Regions from separate parts of the Rhizobium sp. PRIMUS64 genome, predicted to be linked through region 2. Evidence: predicted binding sites of a transcription regulator. Region 2 holds the regulator's gene; each other region holds the start of a gene.
The links. Region 2 encodes LexA, which represses DNA repair genes until DNA is damaged. Its sites were predicted from a motif close to TGTTCNNNNTGTGTTCNG; they were not measured.
Positions count from the first base shown of each region.

Region 1: the regulator LexA is predicted to act here: its motif matches at 3,150-3,167, upstream of uvrA (excinuclease ABC subunit UvrA).
Region 3: the regulator LexA is predicted to act here: its motif matches at 1,773-1,790, upstream of MOV76_RS13315 (YifB family Mg chelatase-like AAA ATPase).

Region 1 is NZ_JALBGX010000139.1:2,894-8,279, forward strand. It holds partial or broken gene MOV76_RS32785 (GNAT family N-acetyltransferase) at 1-109, opposite strand, end outside; gene uvrA (excinuclease ABC subunit UvrA) at 106-3,027, opposite strand; gene MOV76_RS32795 (single-stranded DNA-binding protein) at 3,311-3,820, shown strand; gene MOV76_RS32800 (MarC family protein) at 3,921-4,568, opposite strand; gene gyrA (DNA gyrase subunit A) at 4,805-5,386, shown strand, end outside.
Region 2 is NZ_JALBGX010000170.1:4,806-10,191, reverse strand. It holds gene MOV76_RS35050 (ComEC/Rec2 family competence protein) at 201-2,633, shown strand; gene lexA (transcriptional repressor LexA) at 2,614-3,333, opposite strand; gene MOV76_RS35040 (VOC family protein) at 3,532-4,428, shown strand; gene kdsA (3-deoxy-8-phosphooctulonate synthase) at 4,425-5,270, shown strand.
Region 3 is NZ_JALBGX010000026.1:24,557-29,942, forward strand. It holds gene MOV76_RS13305 (ABC transporter permease) at 1-597, shown strand, start outside; gene gshB (glutathione synthase) at 744-1,691, shown strand; gene MOV76_RS13315 (YifB family Mg chelatase-like AAA ATPase) at 1,908-3,440, shown strand; gene MOV76_RS13320 (hypothetical protein) at 3,858-4,445, shown strand; gene cysK (cysteine synthase A) at 4,442-5,386, opposite strand, start outside.

The sequences.
Region 1 (5,386 bases), on a different contig from region 2:
TCACCGGGATCGGCGGAGCGCCAAACAACTCGGTGTAGGGCCGATAGGCGGCGGTTGTCAGCGTCGCGATCGTTTCCAGATCATCGAGCGACGCTGGCCTCATCGTCATTCCGCCGCAACCGCCTTCTTCACCGGCCGTCGCTCCAGCAATTCCTTCAGGAAGTGTCCGGTATAGGACCGCTTCTCCTTGACGATCGCCTCCGGCGTACCGGTTGCGACGATTTCACCGCCGCCGTCGCCGCCTTCGGGGCCGAAATCGAGCACCCAGTCGGCCGTCTTGATGACTTCGAGATTGTGCTCGATCACCACCACCGAGTTACCCTGGTTGACCAGTTCGTGCAGCATTTCGAGCAATTTGGCGACGTCGTGGAAATGCAGGCCGGTCGTCGGTTCATCGAGAATGTAGAGCGTGCGCCCCGTCGAGCGCTTCGACAGCTCCTTGGCAAGCTTGACGCGCTGCGCCTCGCCACCGGAAAGCGTATTCGCCTGCTGGCCGACCTTGATATAACCGAGACCGACATCCTTCAGCGATTGCAGCTTGTCGCGCACGGCAGGCACCGCCGCGAAGAAATCGACGCCTTCCTCCACCGTCATGTCGAGCACCTCGGCAATCGACTTCTGCTTGAAGGTGACATCGAGCGTCTCTCTGTTATAGCGCTTGCCGTGGCAGACGTCGCAGGTGACGTAGACATCGGGCAAGAAGTGCATCTCGATCTTGATGACACCATCGCCTTGGCAGGCCTCGCAGCGTCCGCCCTTGACGTTGAAGGAGAAGCGACCCGGCTGATAGCCGCGTGCCTTGGCCTCCGGCAGACCGGCGAACCAGTCGCGGATCGGCGTGAAGGCGCCGGTATAGGTCGCCGGGTTCGAGCGCGGCGTGCGGCCGATCGGCGACTGGTCGATATCGATCACTTTATCGATATGCTCGAAGCCGTCGATGCGATCATGATCGGCCGGGTTTTCACGCGCGCCCATGACGCGGCGTGCGGCCGATTTATATAGCGTCTCGATCAGGAAGGTGGATTTGCCGCCGCCGGAAACGCCGGTCACCGCAGTAAAAACACCGAGCGGGATCGACGCCGTGACGTTCTTGAGATTGTTGCCGCGCGCGCCGACCACCTTGATCTCGCGGCCCTTCTTCGGCTTGCGGCGCTCGTCGGGAACGGGAACGCCAAGTTCGCCGGAGAGATATTTGCCGGTCAGCGAATTCGGACTGTCCATGATGTCCTGCGGCGTACCATGGGCGATGACCTCACCGCCGTGAATGCCGGCCGCCGGGCCGATATCGACGACGTCGTCGGCGGACAGGATCGCATCCTCGTCATGTTCGACGACAATGACGGTGTTGCCGATGTCGCGCAGGTGCTTCAGCGTGTCGAGCAGCCGGGCATTGTCGCGCTGATGCAGGCCGATCGACGGTTCGTCGAGCACGTAAAGCACGCCCGTCAGCCCTGAGCCGATCTGCGAGGCAAGCCGGATACGCTGGCTCTCGCCGCCCGACAGCGTGCCGGAATTGCGCGAAAGGCTGAGATATTCCAGTCCGACATCGTTGAGGAAGCGCAGCCGGTCGCGGATCTCCTTGAGGATGCGCACGGCGATCTCGTTCTGCTTGGCATTGAAGCTTGCCGGCAGTGTCTCGAACCAGTCGCGGGCGACGCGGATCGACATACCGGTCACTTCGCCGATATGCAGAGTGTCGATCTTCACCGCCAGGGCCTCTGGCTTCAGGCGGAAGCCGTTGCAGGCCGGGCAGGGGGCCGCCGACATGAAGCGCTCGATGTCTTCGCGCGCCCAGGCGGAATCGGTCTCTTTCCACCGCCGCTCGAGATTGGTGATAATGCCCTCGAAATTCTTCTGCGTCGTATAGGAGCGGGCGCCGTCGGCGTAGTGGAATTCGATCTTGTCGTTGGTGCCGTTGAGGATGACGTCCTTGGCCTCGTCGGAAAGATCGTTCCAGCGCGTGCCGAGCTTGAAGCCGTAATGTTTGCCGAGCGCTTCCAGCGTCTGATTGTAATAGGGCGAGGTCGACTTGGCCCAGGGCGCGATCGCCCCGTCGCGCAGCGTCCGCTCGGGCTCGGGCACGATCAGATCCGGATCGATCTTCTGCTGGGCGCCGAGGCCGTCGCAGGTCGGGCAGGCGCCGAACGGGTTGTTGAAGGAGAACAGCCTGGGTTCGATCTCGGGAATGGTGAAGCCAGAGACTGGGCAGGCGAACTTCTCCGAAAACAGCACGCGTTCATGCGTCTCGTTCAGCGACTTGTTGGCGGATCCGCCGGCTGACGTCTCTTCCGGCGGCAACGGCTTGTCGGCGAATTCGGCGACCGCCAGCCCGTCGGCGAGCTTCAGGCACGTTTCGAGACTGTCCGCCAGCCGCGCTGAGACATCCGAGCGCACGACGATGCGGTCGACCACCACGTCGATGTCATGCTTGTATTTCTTGTCGAGCACCGGCGCCTCGGCGATCTCGTAGAACTGGCCGTCGACCTTGACGCGCTGGAAGCCCTTCTTCATCAGCTCGGCCAGTTCCTTCTTGTATTCGCCCTTGCGCCCGCGCACGAGCGGCGCGAGAATATAAAGACGGGTGCCCTCGCCGAAATCGAGGATGCGGTCGACCATCTGGCTGACGGTCTGGCTCTCGATCGGCAGGCCGGTCGCCGGCGAATAGGGAACGCCGACGCGGGCAAAGAGCAGGCGCATATAGTCGTAGATCTCGGTGACGGTGCCGACCGTCGAGCGCGGGTTGCGCGAGGTGGTCTTTTGCTCGATCGAGATCGCCGGCGACAGCCCGTCGATCTGGTCGACATCCGGCTTCTGCATCATTTCGAGGAACTGGCGGGCATAGGCCGACAGGCTCTCGACATAGCGCCGCTGGCCTTCGGCATAGATCGTGTCGAAGGCGAGCGAGGATTTGCCGGAACCCGAAAGCCCGGTCATGACGATCAGCTTGTTACGCGGCAGATCGAGATCGATGCTCTTGAGATTATGCTCGCGCGCGCCGCGGATGGAGATCGTCTTCAGTTCGCTCATCGTCTCTGCTTTGGTTTTCTGGATGACAGCCCTTATTTAGTGATGCCGACGGGCGAGTCGAGGCTGAATATCCGCAAGGGCTCAAGGTTTTCGATTCTGTTGACAGGATCATACGGATAAACTAGAACAAATAAAGAACAAAATTCCTGATGAATGCATGCGGCTTTCTGATGGATAAACATGTGGATTAAATGTCGCCCATGCGCATCGGCGGTCCGTGATGGTTTAAGGTGCGCCGATCGATTAAACGCCGCCGGGCAGGGCGGCAGGCAGGGTGAGAAGTATGGCTGGTAGCGTGAATAAGGTAATTCTGGTTGGAAACGTCGGTGCAGACCCCGAAATCCGCCGCACTCAGGATGGCCGGCCGATCGCCAATCTTCGTATCGCGACCTCGGAGACCTGGCGCGATCGCAATTCCGGCGAGCGCCGTGAGAAGACCGAATGGCACACTGTCGTCGTCTTCAACGAGGGCCTCTGCAAGGTCGTCGAGCAATATGTGAAGAAGGGCGCCAAGCTCTATATCGAAGGCCAGCTGCAGACCCGCAAGTGGCAGGACCAGCAGGGCCAGGATCGTTACAGCACGGAAGTGGTGCTGCAGGGGTTTGGTTCGACGCTGACGATGCTCGACGGCCGCGGTGAAGGCGGCGGCGCGAGCGGCGGCCGTGGCAGTGCCGCTGGCGGCAACGATTACGGCGACGATTACGGCGCCCCGGCGCCCTCCTCATCGCCGAGCCGCGGCGGTGGCGGCGGTGGCAACTTCTCGCGGGATCTCGACGACGATATCCCGTTCTGATCGATAGCCTTTGCTGGCTTTGTGAAAGACGTGAGAGAGCATGATGCCTTGGATGGCGTCATGCTCTTTTTCTTTTATCTCGCGGCAGATGCCGCCATTTTCAGTGCGGCGTCGCGCTGATGAGATTGAGCGCCGATTTCGCGCCGTCGACGACGAATTGTGCGGCAAGGGCAGCGAGGATGACGCCGAGAAGCCGTGTCAGGATCGCCCGGCCGGTGACGCCGAGGAAACGGTCCAGCCGTTCAGCGACGAGCAGCATGAGGAAGGTCAGTAACAGATTGCCGGCAAGGACGCCGATCAGCTGCGCCTTTCCGACGGATGTCGCCAGCGTGCCGGCAAGCAGGATCGTCGCCGAAATCGCGCCCGGGCCGGCGATCAGCGGCAAGGCGAGGGGAAAGACGGCGATATTCTCGATATGATCCTTGGTGATCGCCACTTCGGTCGCCTTCTCCTTGCGGTCCTGGCGCTTTTCGAACACCATCTCGAAGGCGATCCAGAACAGCAGCAGACCGCCCGCGATGCGGAAGGCGCCGATCGAAATCCCGAGCACGCTGAGCACGCCGGCGCCGAACAGAGCGAAGACGGCGAGGATGATGAAGGCGATGGTCGAGCCACGCAGCGCCACCTGCGTGCGCTCACTGCGGCTCATGCCTGTCGTCAGCCCCAGAAAGATCGGTGCGAGCCCCGGCGGATCGATGGTGACGAGCAGCGTCGTGAAGGCGTTGATCAATTGGTCGGCGCTTGCCATCGGCTCTCCGGAACCCCATATGAGTGCGTGGTTTTTATGATTGTGAAGCGGGGATTCCGATTTGGCAAATATCCCGCAGCGGCCCGCGGCTGATTTGTCCGGTCCGGCCGCGCAACTTGCATGTTTTACCGTCTTTAAGCCGCAAAAGCCTGTTCAAAACGCGCTGTGAAATTGGCGCGGGAACAGGCTTTCCGCTATAAATCTTCAAGTGATTCTAGAAGAGATCGTGATCTGTTTTGACTGAGCAAACACCCCCCGGCGGCGGGAAGCTCCCGCCAGGCATCGAGCCCATCTCCATCATGGAGGAAATGCAGCGGTCGTATCTCGATTACGCCATGAGCGTCATCGTCAGCCGCGCGCTGCCCGACGTGCGCGACGGCCTCAAGCCCGTGCACCGGCGCATCCTCTACGGCATGTCCGAGCTCGGCATCGACTGGAACAAGAAATACGTCAAATGCGCCCGCGTCACCGGTGACGTGATGGGTAAATTCCATCCGCACGGCAATTCCGCAATCTATGATGCGCTCGCCCGCATGGCGCAGCCCTGGTCGCTGCGGCTGCCGCTGATTGACGGTCAGGGCAATTTCGGTTCGGTCGATGGTGATCCGCCGGCGGCCGAACGTTATACCGAATGCCGCCTCGAAAAGGCTGCCCACTCGCTGCTCGACGATCTCGACAAGGAAACCGTCGATTTCCGCGACAACTACGACGGCACGCTCTCCGAGCCGGTCGTGGTGCCCGCCAAGTTCCCGAACCTGCTCGTCAACGGCGCCGGCGGCATCGCCGTCGGCATGGCGACCAACATCCCGCCGCACAAT
Region 2 (5,386 bases):
AAGTTACCGTGATGGCATTTTGTGCATTGCAGTATCACCTTTTAGGCACTGCAGCGATGAGCCGCATGCATATCGGAAGCCGATGATTCGACTGCTCTTTTGGCTCTTTCAATTTTCCCTCACTTTTCAATCGATTATTCTTGCCGGATTTGATTGGCGGTTGCATTCTGGCTGTCTGGGCGAGTGACCTTGGGCAGCACATGCAGGAGTTGACGACAGTCGAATTGCGGCCGGAAGCAGGCGCCGGCCTTGCCGACTCCGCCGGTTTTTCTCCGCCTGTCGTGGTGACGCGGCCTGCAAGGACGCAGTCGGCGACACCGTGGCGCCACCGGCTGCCGGCAGCAGCCTCGCAATCGCTGCGTGGTGGCATGCGCATGCTGGGCGAAGAGGCGGACCATGGCCGCCTGCTGCTGTTCTCACCGGTCTTCCTCGGCGCCGGCTCAGCCTTCTGGTTTCTAGCGGCATCGGACTTCCCGCTCGTTGCATCGCTGCTCTGCCTGTTGGTGCTGACCGTCGCGGTTCTCATCGCCAGCCGCAGCCGGGCGGCATTGCGGGCAACGCTGCTGGCGCTTGCACTTGTCGCCTGCGGCGTGGTCTCGGCGCAGCTCGAGAGCCGACGGGCTTCGACCGTGATCCTCGATTCATCAGTGACGACGACGGTGACCGGCCGTGTCGAGCGGCGCGAAGGCGATGGTCGCGGGCGGTGGCGCTATATTCTTGCCGTCACCGGCACTGAGGCGCCGGAGGTGAAGCGGCCGCCGGGGCGCATAACCGCGATCGCCCGCGGCGCGGACGCGCCTTTCGAGATCGGTGATATCATAACCGGCAGGGCACGGCTGACGCCGCCAGCAGGTCCAGCGCTTCCGGAGCTCAACGACTTCTCCTTCGGTGCCTATTTCGATGGCATCGGCGCCAACGGCTTCTTCTACGGTGCGCCGACAAAGGTCGATTTGCAGGCAGGTCCGCAAGCGGCCAGATCGACGACGGAAGCGCTGCTCGAAGGTCTCTATCGGCTGCGCAGCGGTATCGGCGACCGCATAAGGTCGATCCTGCCCGGCGACACCGGCGCTTTTGCCGCTGCTCTGGTGACGGACGAGCGGCGCGCCATCTCGAATGAGACGACGGAGGCGCTGCGCCAGTCCGGTCTGGCTCATATCATCGCTATCTCCGGCCTCAACATGGCGCTGTCAGCCGGCATCTTCTTCGTCGGTTTCCGCATGCTGCTCAGCCTCTTTCCCGGTGTCGCCCAAGCCTATCCGACCAAGAAGATCGCTGCTGCCGGCGCGCTCATCGCCGTCACGGCCTATTTCCTGATCTCCGGCTTTGCCGTCTCGGCCGAACGCGCCTTCATCATGATGGCGATCATGTTGATTGCCGTCTTCTTCGACCGGCCGTCGATCAGCCTGCGCAATGTCGCTCTCTCGACGCTCGTCATTCTCGCCATTTCACCGTCCGAGGTCTTGGGTCCGAGTTTCCAGATGTCCTTTGCCGCGACATTGGCGTTGGTATCTGGCTACCAGCTGTGGAAGGACCGGCGCGTCCGCGAAAACGCTTTCCTGAAGCTGCCGGTTTTTCGGCCCGTCGTTACGGTTGCGGGTTTCTTCGGCGGCGTCTTCCTGACCTCGCTGATCGGCGGCTTTTCCACCGCGCTGTTTTCGATCGAGCATTTTCATCGCCTGACTGCCTATGGCCTGCCGGCAAACCTCGCGACGATGCCGATCATCTCCTTCATCATCATGCCGGCCGGGTTGCTGGCGATGCTGCTCATGCCTTTCGGTCTGGACGTTTTGCCTTGGAAGGTCGTCGGATTCGGCCTCGATCTGGTGATCGCGATCGCAAAGACGGTGTCCGGCTGGGGTGGCGACATCGGCATCGGCCGCTTGCCCGCTTCGTATTTCGCGATAGCCGTCGCAGGCTTTCTGCTGCTGACGCTGCTCCGCACCCGGCTGCGCCATATCGGCACATCGATCATCGCGGTGTCGACGCTCGTCCTCTTGCTTCTGCCGGTTCCCCGGCCGCCGGATCTGGCGATTTCGGAGGATGGTGGTCTCGTCGCAATCGTCGAGGCGGGGGCCATGGCTTCCAACCGTGGAAGACCGCCGGATTTCATCTTCGACCAGTGGCAGAGAGCGCTGGTCCTGCCGACGCATCACCCGCCGAAGATGCTGGATGGTCCTGTTCTTCCGCCGGAGGGAGAAGACCGCCGCGTCAGGCTTTCCCGCGATCAGCAGAACGAAGCAAGGTCGGCGATGCGGGCGGCTGCAGCGGCCGGTGAAGCAAACCGCTTTTCCTGCGTCAAGAAGGCCTGGTGCACATCAAGGCTTGGCAATGGTCACGTGGTTGCTGTCATCGACAATGCCGCCTATCTCGGTCCAGCATGCGACGCGGCCGATATCGTCGTGACGTCGGTCCGCCTGCGCTTCAACAGCTGCCGCTCAGGGGCGACGCTCTTCACCGGCGAAACGCTGCGCAGGACCGGTTCCGTCGAGTTGCGCTTCGCCGACGCCGGCCTGGAGGTCGCAACCGCATTCGATGCATTGTCGCGGCCATGGATGCGGCATCGCGCCTATGACTGGCGCAGCAACAGTTTTGCCGAATCTAGAATGCCTGATGTCAGTGATAGCGGCGAATGAGGCCGACGAGCTTGCCCTGAACCTTGACGCGGTCCGGCCCGAAAATCCGGGTCTCGTAAGCCGGGTTGGCCGCCTCCAGCGCGATCGAGGCGCCTTTGCGGCGGAAGCGTTTGAGTGTCGCTTCTTCGTCGTCGACGAGAGCAACGACGATGTCACCAGGACTTGCGGTGCTGCCGTTGCGAATAATCACGGTGTCGCCGTCGAAGATGCCGGCGTCGATCATCGAATCGCCCTTGACCTCGAGCGCATAATGTTCACCGGAACCGAGCATGTCGGCCGGAACGACGATGTCGTGGGTGTTGTTCTGGATCGCCGAGATCGGAACACCGGCGGCGATACGGCCCATGACCGGCACGGAGACCGAGTTGCCGTTGTCGGCGACGGGTTTTGCGGGAGCAGGAGTGGCGACCGGCTGCGGCTTGCCAAGGCTGCCCTCGATGACGCTGGGCGAAAAGCCCCGCCGGGGCTGAATGCTGGGGCTGTAGGCCTCCGGAAGCTTGATAACCTCGAGCGCACGGGCGCGGTTCGGTAGGCGGCGAATGAAGCCACGTTCCTCGAGCGCCGTAATCAGCCGGTGAATCCCGGACTTGGAAGCGAGGTCCAGGGCATCCTTCATTTCGTCGAAAGATGGCGGAACGCCGGATTCCTTCATGCGCTCATGAATGAAAAGGAGAAGCTCCTGTTGTTTGCGCGTGAGCATCGACGTTGTGACCTCGTGATTGAAACAAATCCAGAACAGACACTATATGTTCCATATGTGTTCCGCAAGTAGCTAAATTTCCGTAAAACTTGGCGCCAACTCGTTGAGATTTTTATTTTCATTCGCCGGATTGGGACACATCTCTTGCATTGAGGGGCGCGCCATCGCACATCTCTTGCCGTTTCCAGGAGGGATATCATGAACGAGCGTTCCGCCAAGCCGCACCCGCTGGATCATGTGGTGCTGCCCGTCGTCAATATCGATCTGGCGCGCGAGAGGCTTGGCAAGCTCGGCTTCACCGTTGCCGCCGATGCACGCCATCCCTTCGGAACGGAAAACGCCTGCGTCTTTTTTGCCGACAAGACCTATCTGGAGCCGCTCGGGATTGCGAGTGTCGAGGAGAGCGAGGCCTCAGCGCGGCAAGGCAATGTTTTCACCGCCCGCAACCGGGCCTTCCGCTTCCGCTGCGGCGAGGAGGGGCTTTCGGGGCTTGCTTTCGGCAGTAAGGATGCCGGCATCGATCATCAGAACTTCGTCGGCAACGGATCGAGCGCCGGCGAGATGCTGCAGTTCACCCGGCCGATGACGATGCCGGACGGTTCTGAGAGCATCGCCGGCTTCAAGCTGGCTTTTGCCGGCGACCTGCGAGCGCCCGATCTCTTCCTTTTCAGCGTCGAACGCGTCAATCCGCTGCCGGCCGACCGCGGCGCGCTGGAGACGCATGCCAATGGCGTCACCGGCATTGCCGAGATCGCGCTCTGCGCGCCTGATGCCGCCGCTTTCGGAGCCTTCGTCGGCCTTGCCGTGGCGCAGGCGGCAGTCGAGAAAACCGGTTTTGGCGTCAATGTTGCTGCTTCGAACGCGAAAATCAGCCTGATGACGCCGGAAGGGCTAGAAGCCTATTTCGAGATCGCCGGCTCATCCGCCGATCGCGGCCTGCGTGGCCGGGCAATCCTCTTCATTGTCGCCGATCTTGCCGTGACAGAAGCGCATTTGGCTGCTAACGGGGTGACATACACGCGCAAGAACAATCGCATTCTGGTGAAGCCCGCGCCCGGGCAGGGCACGCTCTTCGCCTTCGAGGAGACACGATGAGCACTGAGACGAATTCCGAAGTCAAGATCGGCGAAGGCCAAGGCCAGGTGACCTTTTCCAATACCGGCCGCCTGTCGCTGATTGCCGGTCCCTGCCAGATGGAGAGCCGCGACCACGCCTTCATGGTTGCCGGTACGCTGAAAGAGCTTTGCGCAAAGCTCGGCATCGGCCTCGTTTACAAGAGCTCCTTCGACAAGGCGAACCGCACTTCTCTTTCGGCTGAACGCGGCATCGGGATCGAAAAGGGCATGGAGGTCTTTGCTGACCTCAAGAAGGAATTCGGCTTTCCTGTCCTGACCGACGTTCATACCGCCGAGCAATGCGCGGAGGTGGCAAAGGTCGTCGACGTCCTGCAGATCCCGGCCTTCCTTTGCCGCCAGACCGACCTTCTCATCGCCGCCGCCAAGACCGGCCGCGTCGTCAATGTCAAGAAGGGCCAGTTCCTCGCTCCCTGGGATATGAAGAACGTCCTGAAGAAGCTCAACGCCAGCGGCAATCCGAACGTGCTGCTGTGCGAGCGTGGCGCCTCCTTCGGTTATAATACGCTGGTTTCCGACATGCGTTCGCTGCCGATCATGGCGGCGATGGGCGCGCCCGTTATCTTCGATGCCACCCATTCCGTTGCGCAGCCGGGCGGGCAGGGCGATTCCTCCGGCGGTCAGCGGGAATTCGTGGAAACGCTGGCGCGCGCAGCAGTGGCCACCGGTATTGCCGGCGTCTTCGTCGAAACCCACCAGGACCCCGACAATGCACCTTCCGACGGCCCGAACATGGTCTATCTCAAGGACATGCCGCGGCTGCTTGAAAAGCTGCTTGCCTTCGATGCGGTCGCCAAGGCTTGACGTTCAACAGCCTGACATGATCGTGCTATAGGCATGTCGCGAAAAAGTGTGCAGCGGTTTTGCGACAACGACATGCGGAAAGCCAAAGACCTAAAGCGTGGCAAGCGAATCTGAAA
Region 3 (5,386 bases), on a different contig from region 2:
ACCCTTGGCATGCTGAACGTCGCGAGCGGCCTGGCGCGCGTGGTCAGCGACAATTCGACGATCACCGGCCTGCCTCAGCCTTTCGTCGATTTCGGCAACCTGATCTTCTGGGGCATATTTCCGTCGATCTTTCTGATTGCGATCGTCGTCGTCTTGATCGGCTGGTTCGTGCTGCGCTACACCGTCTTCGGGCGCTTCGTCTTCGCGATCGGCACCAACGAAGAGGCTGTCCGGCTGTCGGGGCATGAGCCCAAACGGTACAAGATTGCGGTCTTCACGATCTCAGGGCTGACGGCCGGCATTGCGGCCATGGTCTATCTGCTCCGTCTCAATGTCGGCAGCCCGGTTGCGGGCATCGGCTACGAGTTGAATGCGATCGCCGCCGTCATCATCGGCGGCACCAGCCTTTCGGGCGGCAAAGGCTCGATTGTCGGCACTCTGGTCGGCGCGTGCATTCTGCAGGTGCTGTCGACGGGATTGCAGCTCTTGGGCGCCGACGACAATATCAAGCCGATCGTCATCGGCGCCGTCATCGTGCTCGCCGTCATTCTCGATAGCTATCGCGGCCGGTTGATGCGGAAACTCGAAACGCGGTGAAAAGCAATTCCAGCAAAACTGCGCAGCGGTTTTGTGTCCGGAATTGCGCAAAAAACAAAAATGCTCCAGTGCCGAAGCCCTTGATTGGCCGTTGCGTTTGATATCTGGCCGACCTACATCTGTCCGGCATTCAGCGAGGGATGGAAATGGCCAAGATCACCAATGTAGCGGTCCAGATGGATCATGTCGCAGGCATCAATATCGCGGGTGATTCCACCTTCGCCATGAGCCTGGAAGCGCAGGCGCGCGGCTACAGGCTCTTCCATTACACGCCCGATCGCCTGAGCTTCCGTGACAACCGGCTTTATGCCAGCGTCGAGCCGATGGTGCTGCGCGACGTCAAGGGCGATCACTACGAGCTTGGCGCGCCGGAGCGCGTCGATCTCGCGACCATGGATGTCGTGCTGCTGCGCCAGGATCCGCCCTTCGATATGGCCTATATCACCGCGACGCATCTGCTCGAGCGCATCCACCCGAAGACGCTCGTCGTCAACGATCCGGCCTGGGTGCGCAATTCGCCGGAGAAGATCTTCGTCACCGAATTCTCCGATCTGATGCCGAAGACGCTGATCACCAAGGATGCCGCCGAGATCCGCCGCTTCCGCGACGAGATGGGCGATATTATCCTGAAGCCGCTTTACGGCAATGGCGGCGCCGGCGTCTTCCATTCGACCCGCGACGACCGCAACCTCTCTTCGCTGCTGGAGATGTTCGGCCAGCTTTTCCGCGAGCCCTTCATTGCCCAGCAATATCTGCCCGACGTGCGCAAGGGCGACAAACGCATCATCCTGGTCGACGGCGAATTCGCCGGTGCCATCAACCGCGTGCCGGCCGAACACGACAGCCGCTCCAACATGCATGTCGGCGGCCGCGCCGAGGCGACCGAGCTGACGCCGCGCGAACAGGAAATCTGCGCCCGCATCGGCCCGGCGCTGAGGGAGCGCGGCTTCCTGCTCGTCGGCATCGATGTGATCGGTGATTACATGACCGAGATCAACGTCACGTCGCCCACAGGCATTCGCGAGGTGAAGAAGTTCGGCGGTGCCGATATAGCCGCCCTGCTTTGGGATGCGATCGAGCGCAAGCGCGGCTGAGCCAGCCGCCCATGACCGTTCTGGGGTCCCGCGACCGAGCGCAACCAAGGTCACAGCGGATGCCTGATTCCGTTCTTTGATTGTTCTTGTTTTATTCCAGTTTCCATGCCAGATTGCAACCGCTAGCCTTAATGCATGTCGCCCAAGGGGCCACGACATGCATCGAATAAAGGCTGCAGGGCGGTATATAAAAGTTTGCGGCAAGGGGATGGGTTGATGGTCGCGCGTGTCAGTACGGTTGCATTTCAGGGTATCGAAGGTGTGCCGGTCGAGGTCCAGGTCATGGTCGCTCCCGGAAAGGTCGGGATGCAGATCGTCGGCCTGCCTGACAAGGCGGTTGCCGAAAGCCGCGAGCGCGTGCAGGCCGCCCTCCACGCCTCCGGCCTGGCGCTGCCGGCCAAGCGGGTGACCGTCAATCTGGCGCCTGCTGACCTGCCGAAGGAAGGCTCGCATTTCGATCTGCCGATCGCGCTTGCCCTGATGGCTGCCCTCGGCGCCATTCCCGCCGATGCGCTGTCCGATTTTGTCGTCGTCGGCGAGCTCAATCTCGACGGCACGATCGCCGCCATATCAGGCGCGCTGCCGGCCGCGATCGGCGCCAATGCGCTCGGCAAGGGGCTGATCTGCCCCGCCGAAAGCGGCGCCGAAGCCGCCTGGGCAGGCGCCGACGTCGATATCCTTGCACCCCGCAGCCTGATTGCGCTTGCCAATCATTTCCGCGGCACGCAAGTCCTATCCAGGCCGGAGGCGTCGATCCGCGCCAATGCCGCAAACCTGCCGGATCTCGCCGAGATCAAGGGTCAGGAAAGCGCCAAGCGGGCGCTCGAGGTGGCGGCCGCCGGTGGCCATAATCTGCTGATGGTCGGTCCTCCGGGCTCCGGCAAGTCGATGCTGGCGGCCAGGCTGCCGTCGATCCTGCCGCCGCTCTCGGCCGCCGAGCTGCTTGAAGTCTCGATGGTGCATTCGATCGCCGGCCAGCTCTCCGGCGGCAAGCTTTCCGATCGCCGGCCCTTCCGCACCCCGCATCATTCCGCCACCATGGCGGCCCTCGTCGGCGGTGGCCTGCGCGCCCGTCCAGGCGAAGCCTCGCTTGCCCATCACGGCGTGCTGTTTCTCGACGAGTTCCCCGAATTTACGCCGCAGGCGCTCGATGCGCTGCGCCAGCCGCTCGAAGGCGGCGAATGCGTCATTGCCCGTGCCAATCACCGCGTCTCCTATCCGGCGAGATTCCAGCTGATCGCGGCGATGAACCCCTGCCGCTGTGGCATGGCCGGCGAGCCGGGCCATACCTGCGCCCGCGGGCCGCGCTGCATGAGCGATTACCAGGCCCGCATCTCCGGCCCGCTGATGGACCGCATCGATATCCGCATCGATGTGCCGGCCGTCTCCGCTGCCGATCTCATCCGGCCGATGGCGGCTGAAACCAGCGCCGATGTCGCCCGCCGCGTCGCCCGCGCCCGCGCAATCCAGCAGGAGCGCTTCGAAAGCACCGGCGCCAAGGGCATCGGCACCAATGCCCGCTGCTCTACGGCGATGATCGAGAAACTGGCCGAGCCCGATGCCAGCGGCCTGCAGCTGCTGCGCGACGCCGCCGAGAAGATGAAGTTCTCCGCCCGCGGTTACCACCGCGTGCTCAAGGTCGCCCGCACGCTGGCCGATCTCGACGGCAAGCCGACAGTCGGCCGCATCCATCTCGCCGAAGCGATCTCCTACCGCATCGCTGGTGAGAGGTTGACGGCGGCGGCATAAGAAGAGGGGCGGATGCGCGCAGATATTTTGAAGTACTAGTCGTCAGGCCGCTCACCGATCTGCCGATCGCGCTGGCGCTGCCCTCAGCGAAATCCCCGCTGGTGCGCTGCCGGATTATGAGATTATGTCGCTGTCCGCGAACCCAACCCCGACGGAACGATTGATCGCTGCCGTTATGGCGCGCTGCCGGCCGCGAATGCTCTTGGCAGGGGCTGACCTGCCAGAAGCGGTGCCGAAGCTGCCTAGGACGCCGATTTAAACATCCCTCTGGTTGCTTATCCGTTAGGGGTAAGGGCCTCTCCTCACTTCGTCGCTATTTACAATATTAGATTCAGCTGAAAAAATTTCGAGAAGGATGTCGGTCCGTTCGACATAGTCGATCGGAGGTGACGGATAAGAAAGCTGCCGGGGATGTAGATGAGTAACGAATATCCGGGCTCGAACGCTAACCCATCGGAGGTTCTAGACTTAGCGAATGCCTACTCTCTCGCTTCGAAATTCCTGTTCGGGAAGGGTCAGAAGCGAGTTGCAATATCCATTGCTCCAGCTCGAATGTGCGCCATTCACGCTATCGAACTCTACTTAAATGCCTTCCTGCGCCATGAAGGCGTTGCTCCAGAAGAAATACGAAAACGGATGCACAATCTCGCTGAGCCTTTGTTCGTTGCCAAACTTAAACTGAGAAAGAAGACTGCCTTGCATCTCGAGGCAATGACAGCAAAGCGTGAGTACATCATATCGCGCTATGCTCCGGAGCGGACGAGAGAGCACACTGAGCTGACTCGTTTGACCGCGACGCTGGCGGAAGTCATGGCGAAGGTTGGCAAACACCTGCATTCAACGAGCTCAGGTGGACATCGACAATCGTTATTACGGACTGCCACAGAACTTTCGTCCCACGTCGATTGGGATGCAGGTGACGGCACAAATGATGGGGCGCCGAAGCGCCCCGATATTCTGCAGGATAAATTGCCGGCGGAAAGGCCCCGCCATAGCCACCTTTAGCTCCCGAGCCCTTCAAACAGCGCCGTCGACAGATAACGCTCCGCAAAGGACGGGATGATGATGACGATGTTCTTGCCGGCGTTCTCGGGACGGATGCCGACCTTGATGGCGGCGGTCAGTGCTGCACCCGAGGAGATGCCGACCGGCACGCCTTCGAGCCGGGCGACGAGGCGTGCCTGTTCGAAGGCCTCGTCGTTGGAAACGGTGACGACTTCGTCATAGATGCCGGTATCGAGGATCTTTGGCGCGAAGCCGGCGCCGATGCCCTGGATCTTGTGCGGGCCGGGGTTGCCGCCGGATAGGATCGGCGAATCGGCCGGTTCGACGGCGATGATCTTGATCTCGGGCTTGCGGCTCTTCAGCACTTGTCCGACGCCGGTGATCGTGCCGCCGGTGCCGATGCCCGAGACGACGATATCGACCGTGCCGTCGGTATCGTTCCAGATTTCCTCGGCCGTCGTCTTGCGGTGGATCTCGGGATTATCAGGGTTTTCGAACTGCTGCGGAATGACGGCATCGGGAAGGGAGGACGCCAGTTCCTCGGCCTTGGCGATGGCGCCCTTCATGCCCTTTGGCCCCTCGGTCAGCACCAGCTCGGCGCCGAGCAGCGCCAGCATCTTGCGGCGCTCGACCGACATCGTCTCCGGCATGGTGAGGATCAGCCGATAGCCCTTGGCGGCGGCGGCAAAGGCGAGCGCGATGCCGGTATTGCCGGAGGTCGGCTCGATCAGCACCGTCTTGCCGGGGGTGATCTTGCCTTGCGCTTCGAGGCCCTCGATCATCGCGACGCCGATACGGTCCTTCACGGATGCGATCGGGTTGAAGAATTCGAGCTTGCCGATCAGGTTCGCCACGACGCCTTTTTCCCGCGCCAGCTTGTCGAAGCGCACGAGCGGCGTGTCGCCGATGGTCTCGGTGATCGAGGAATAGATGCGGCCGCG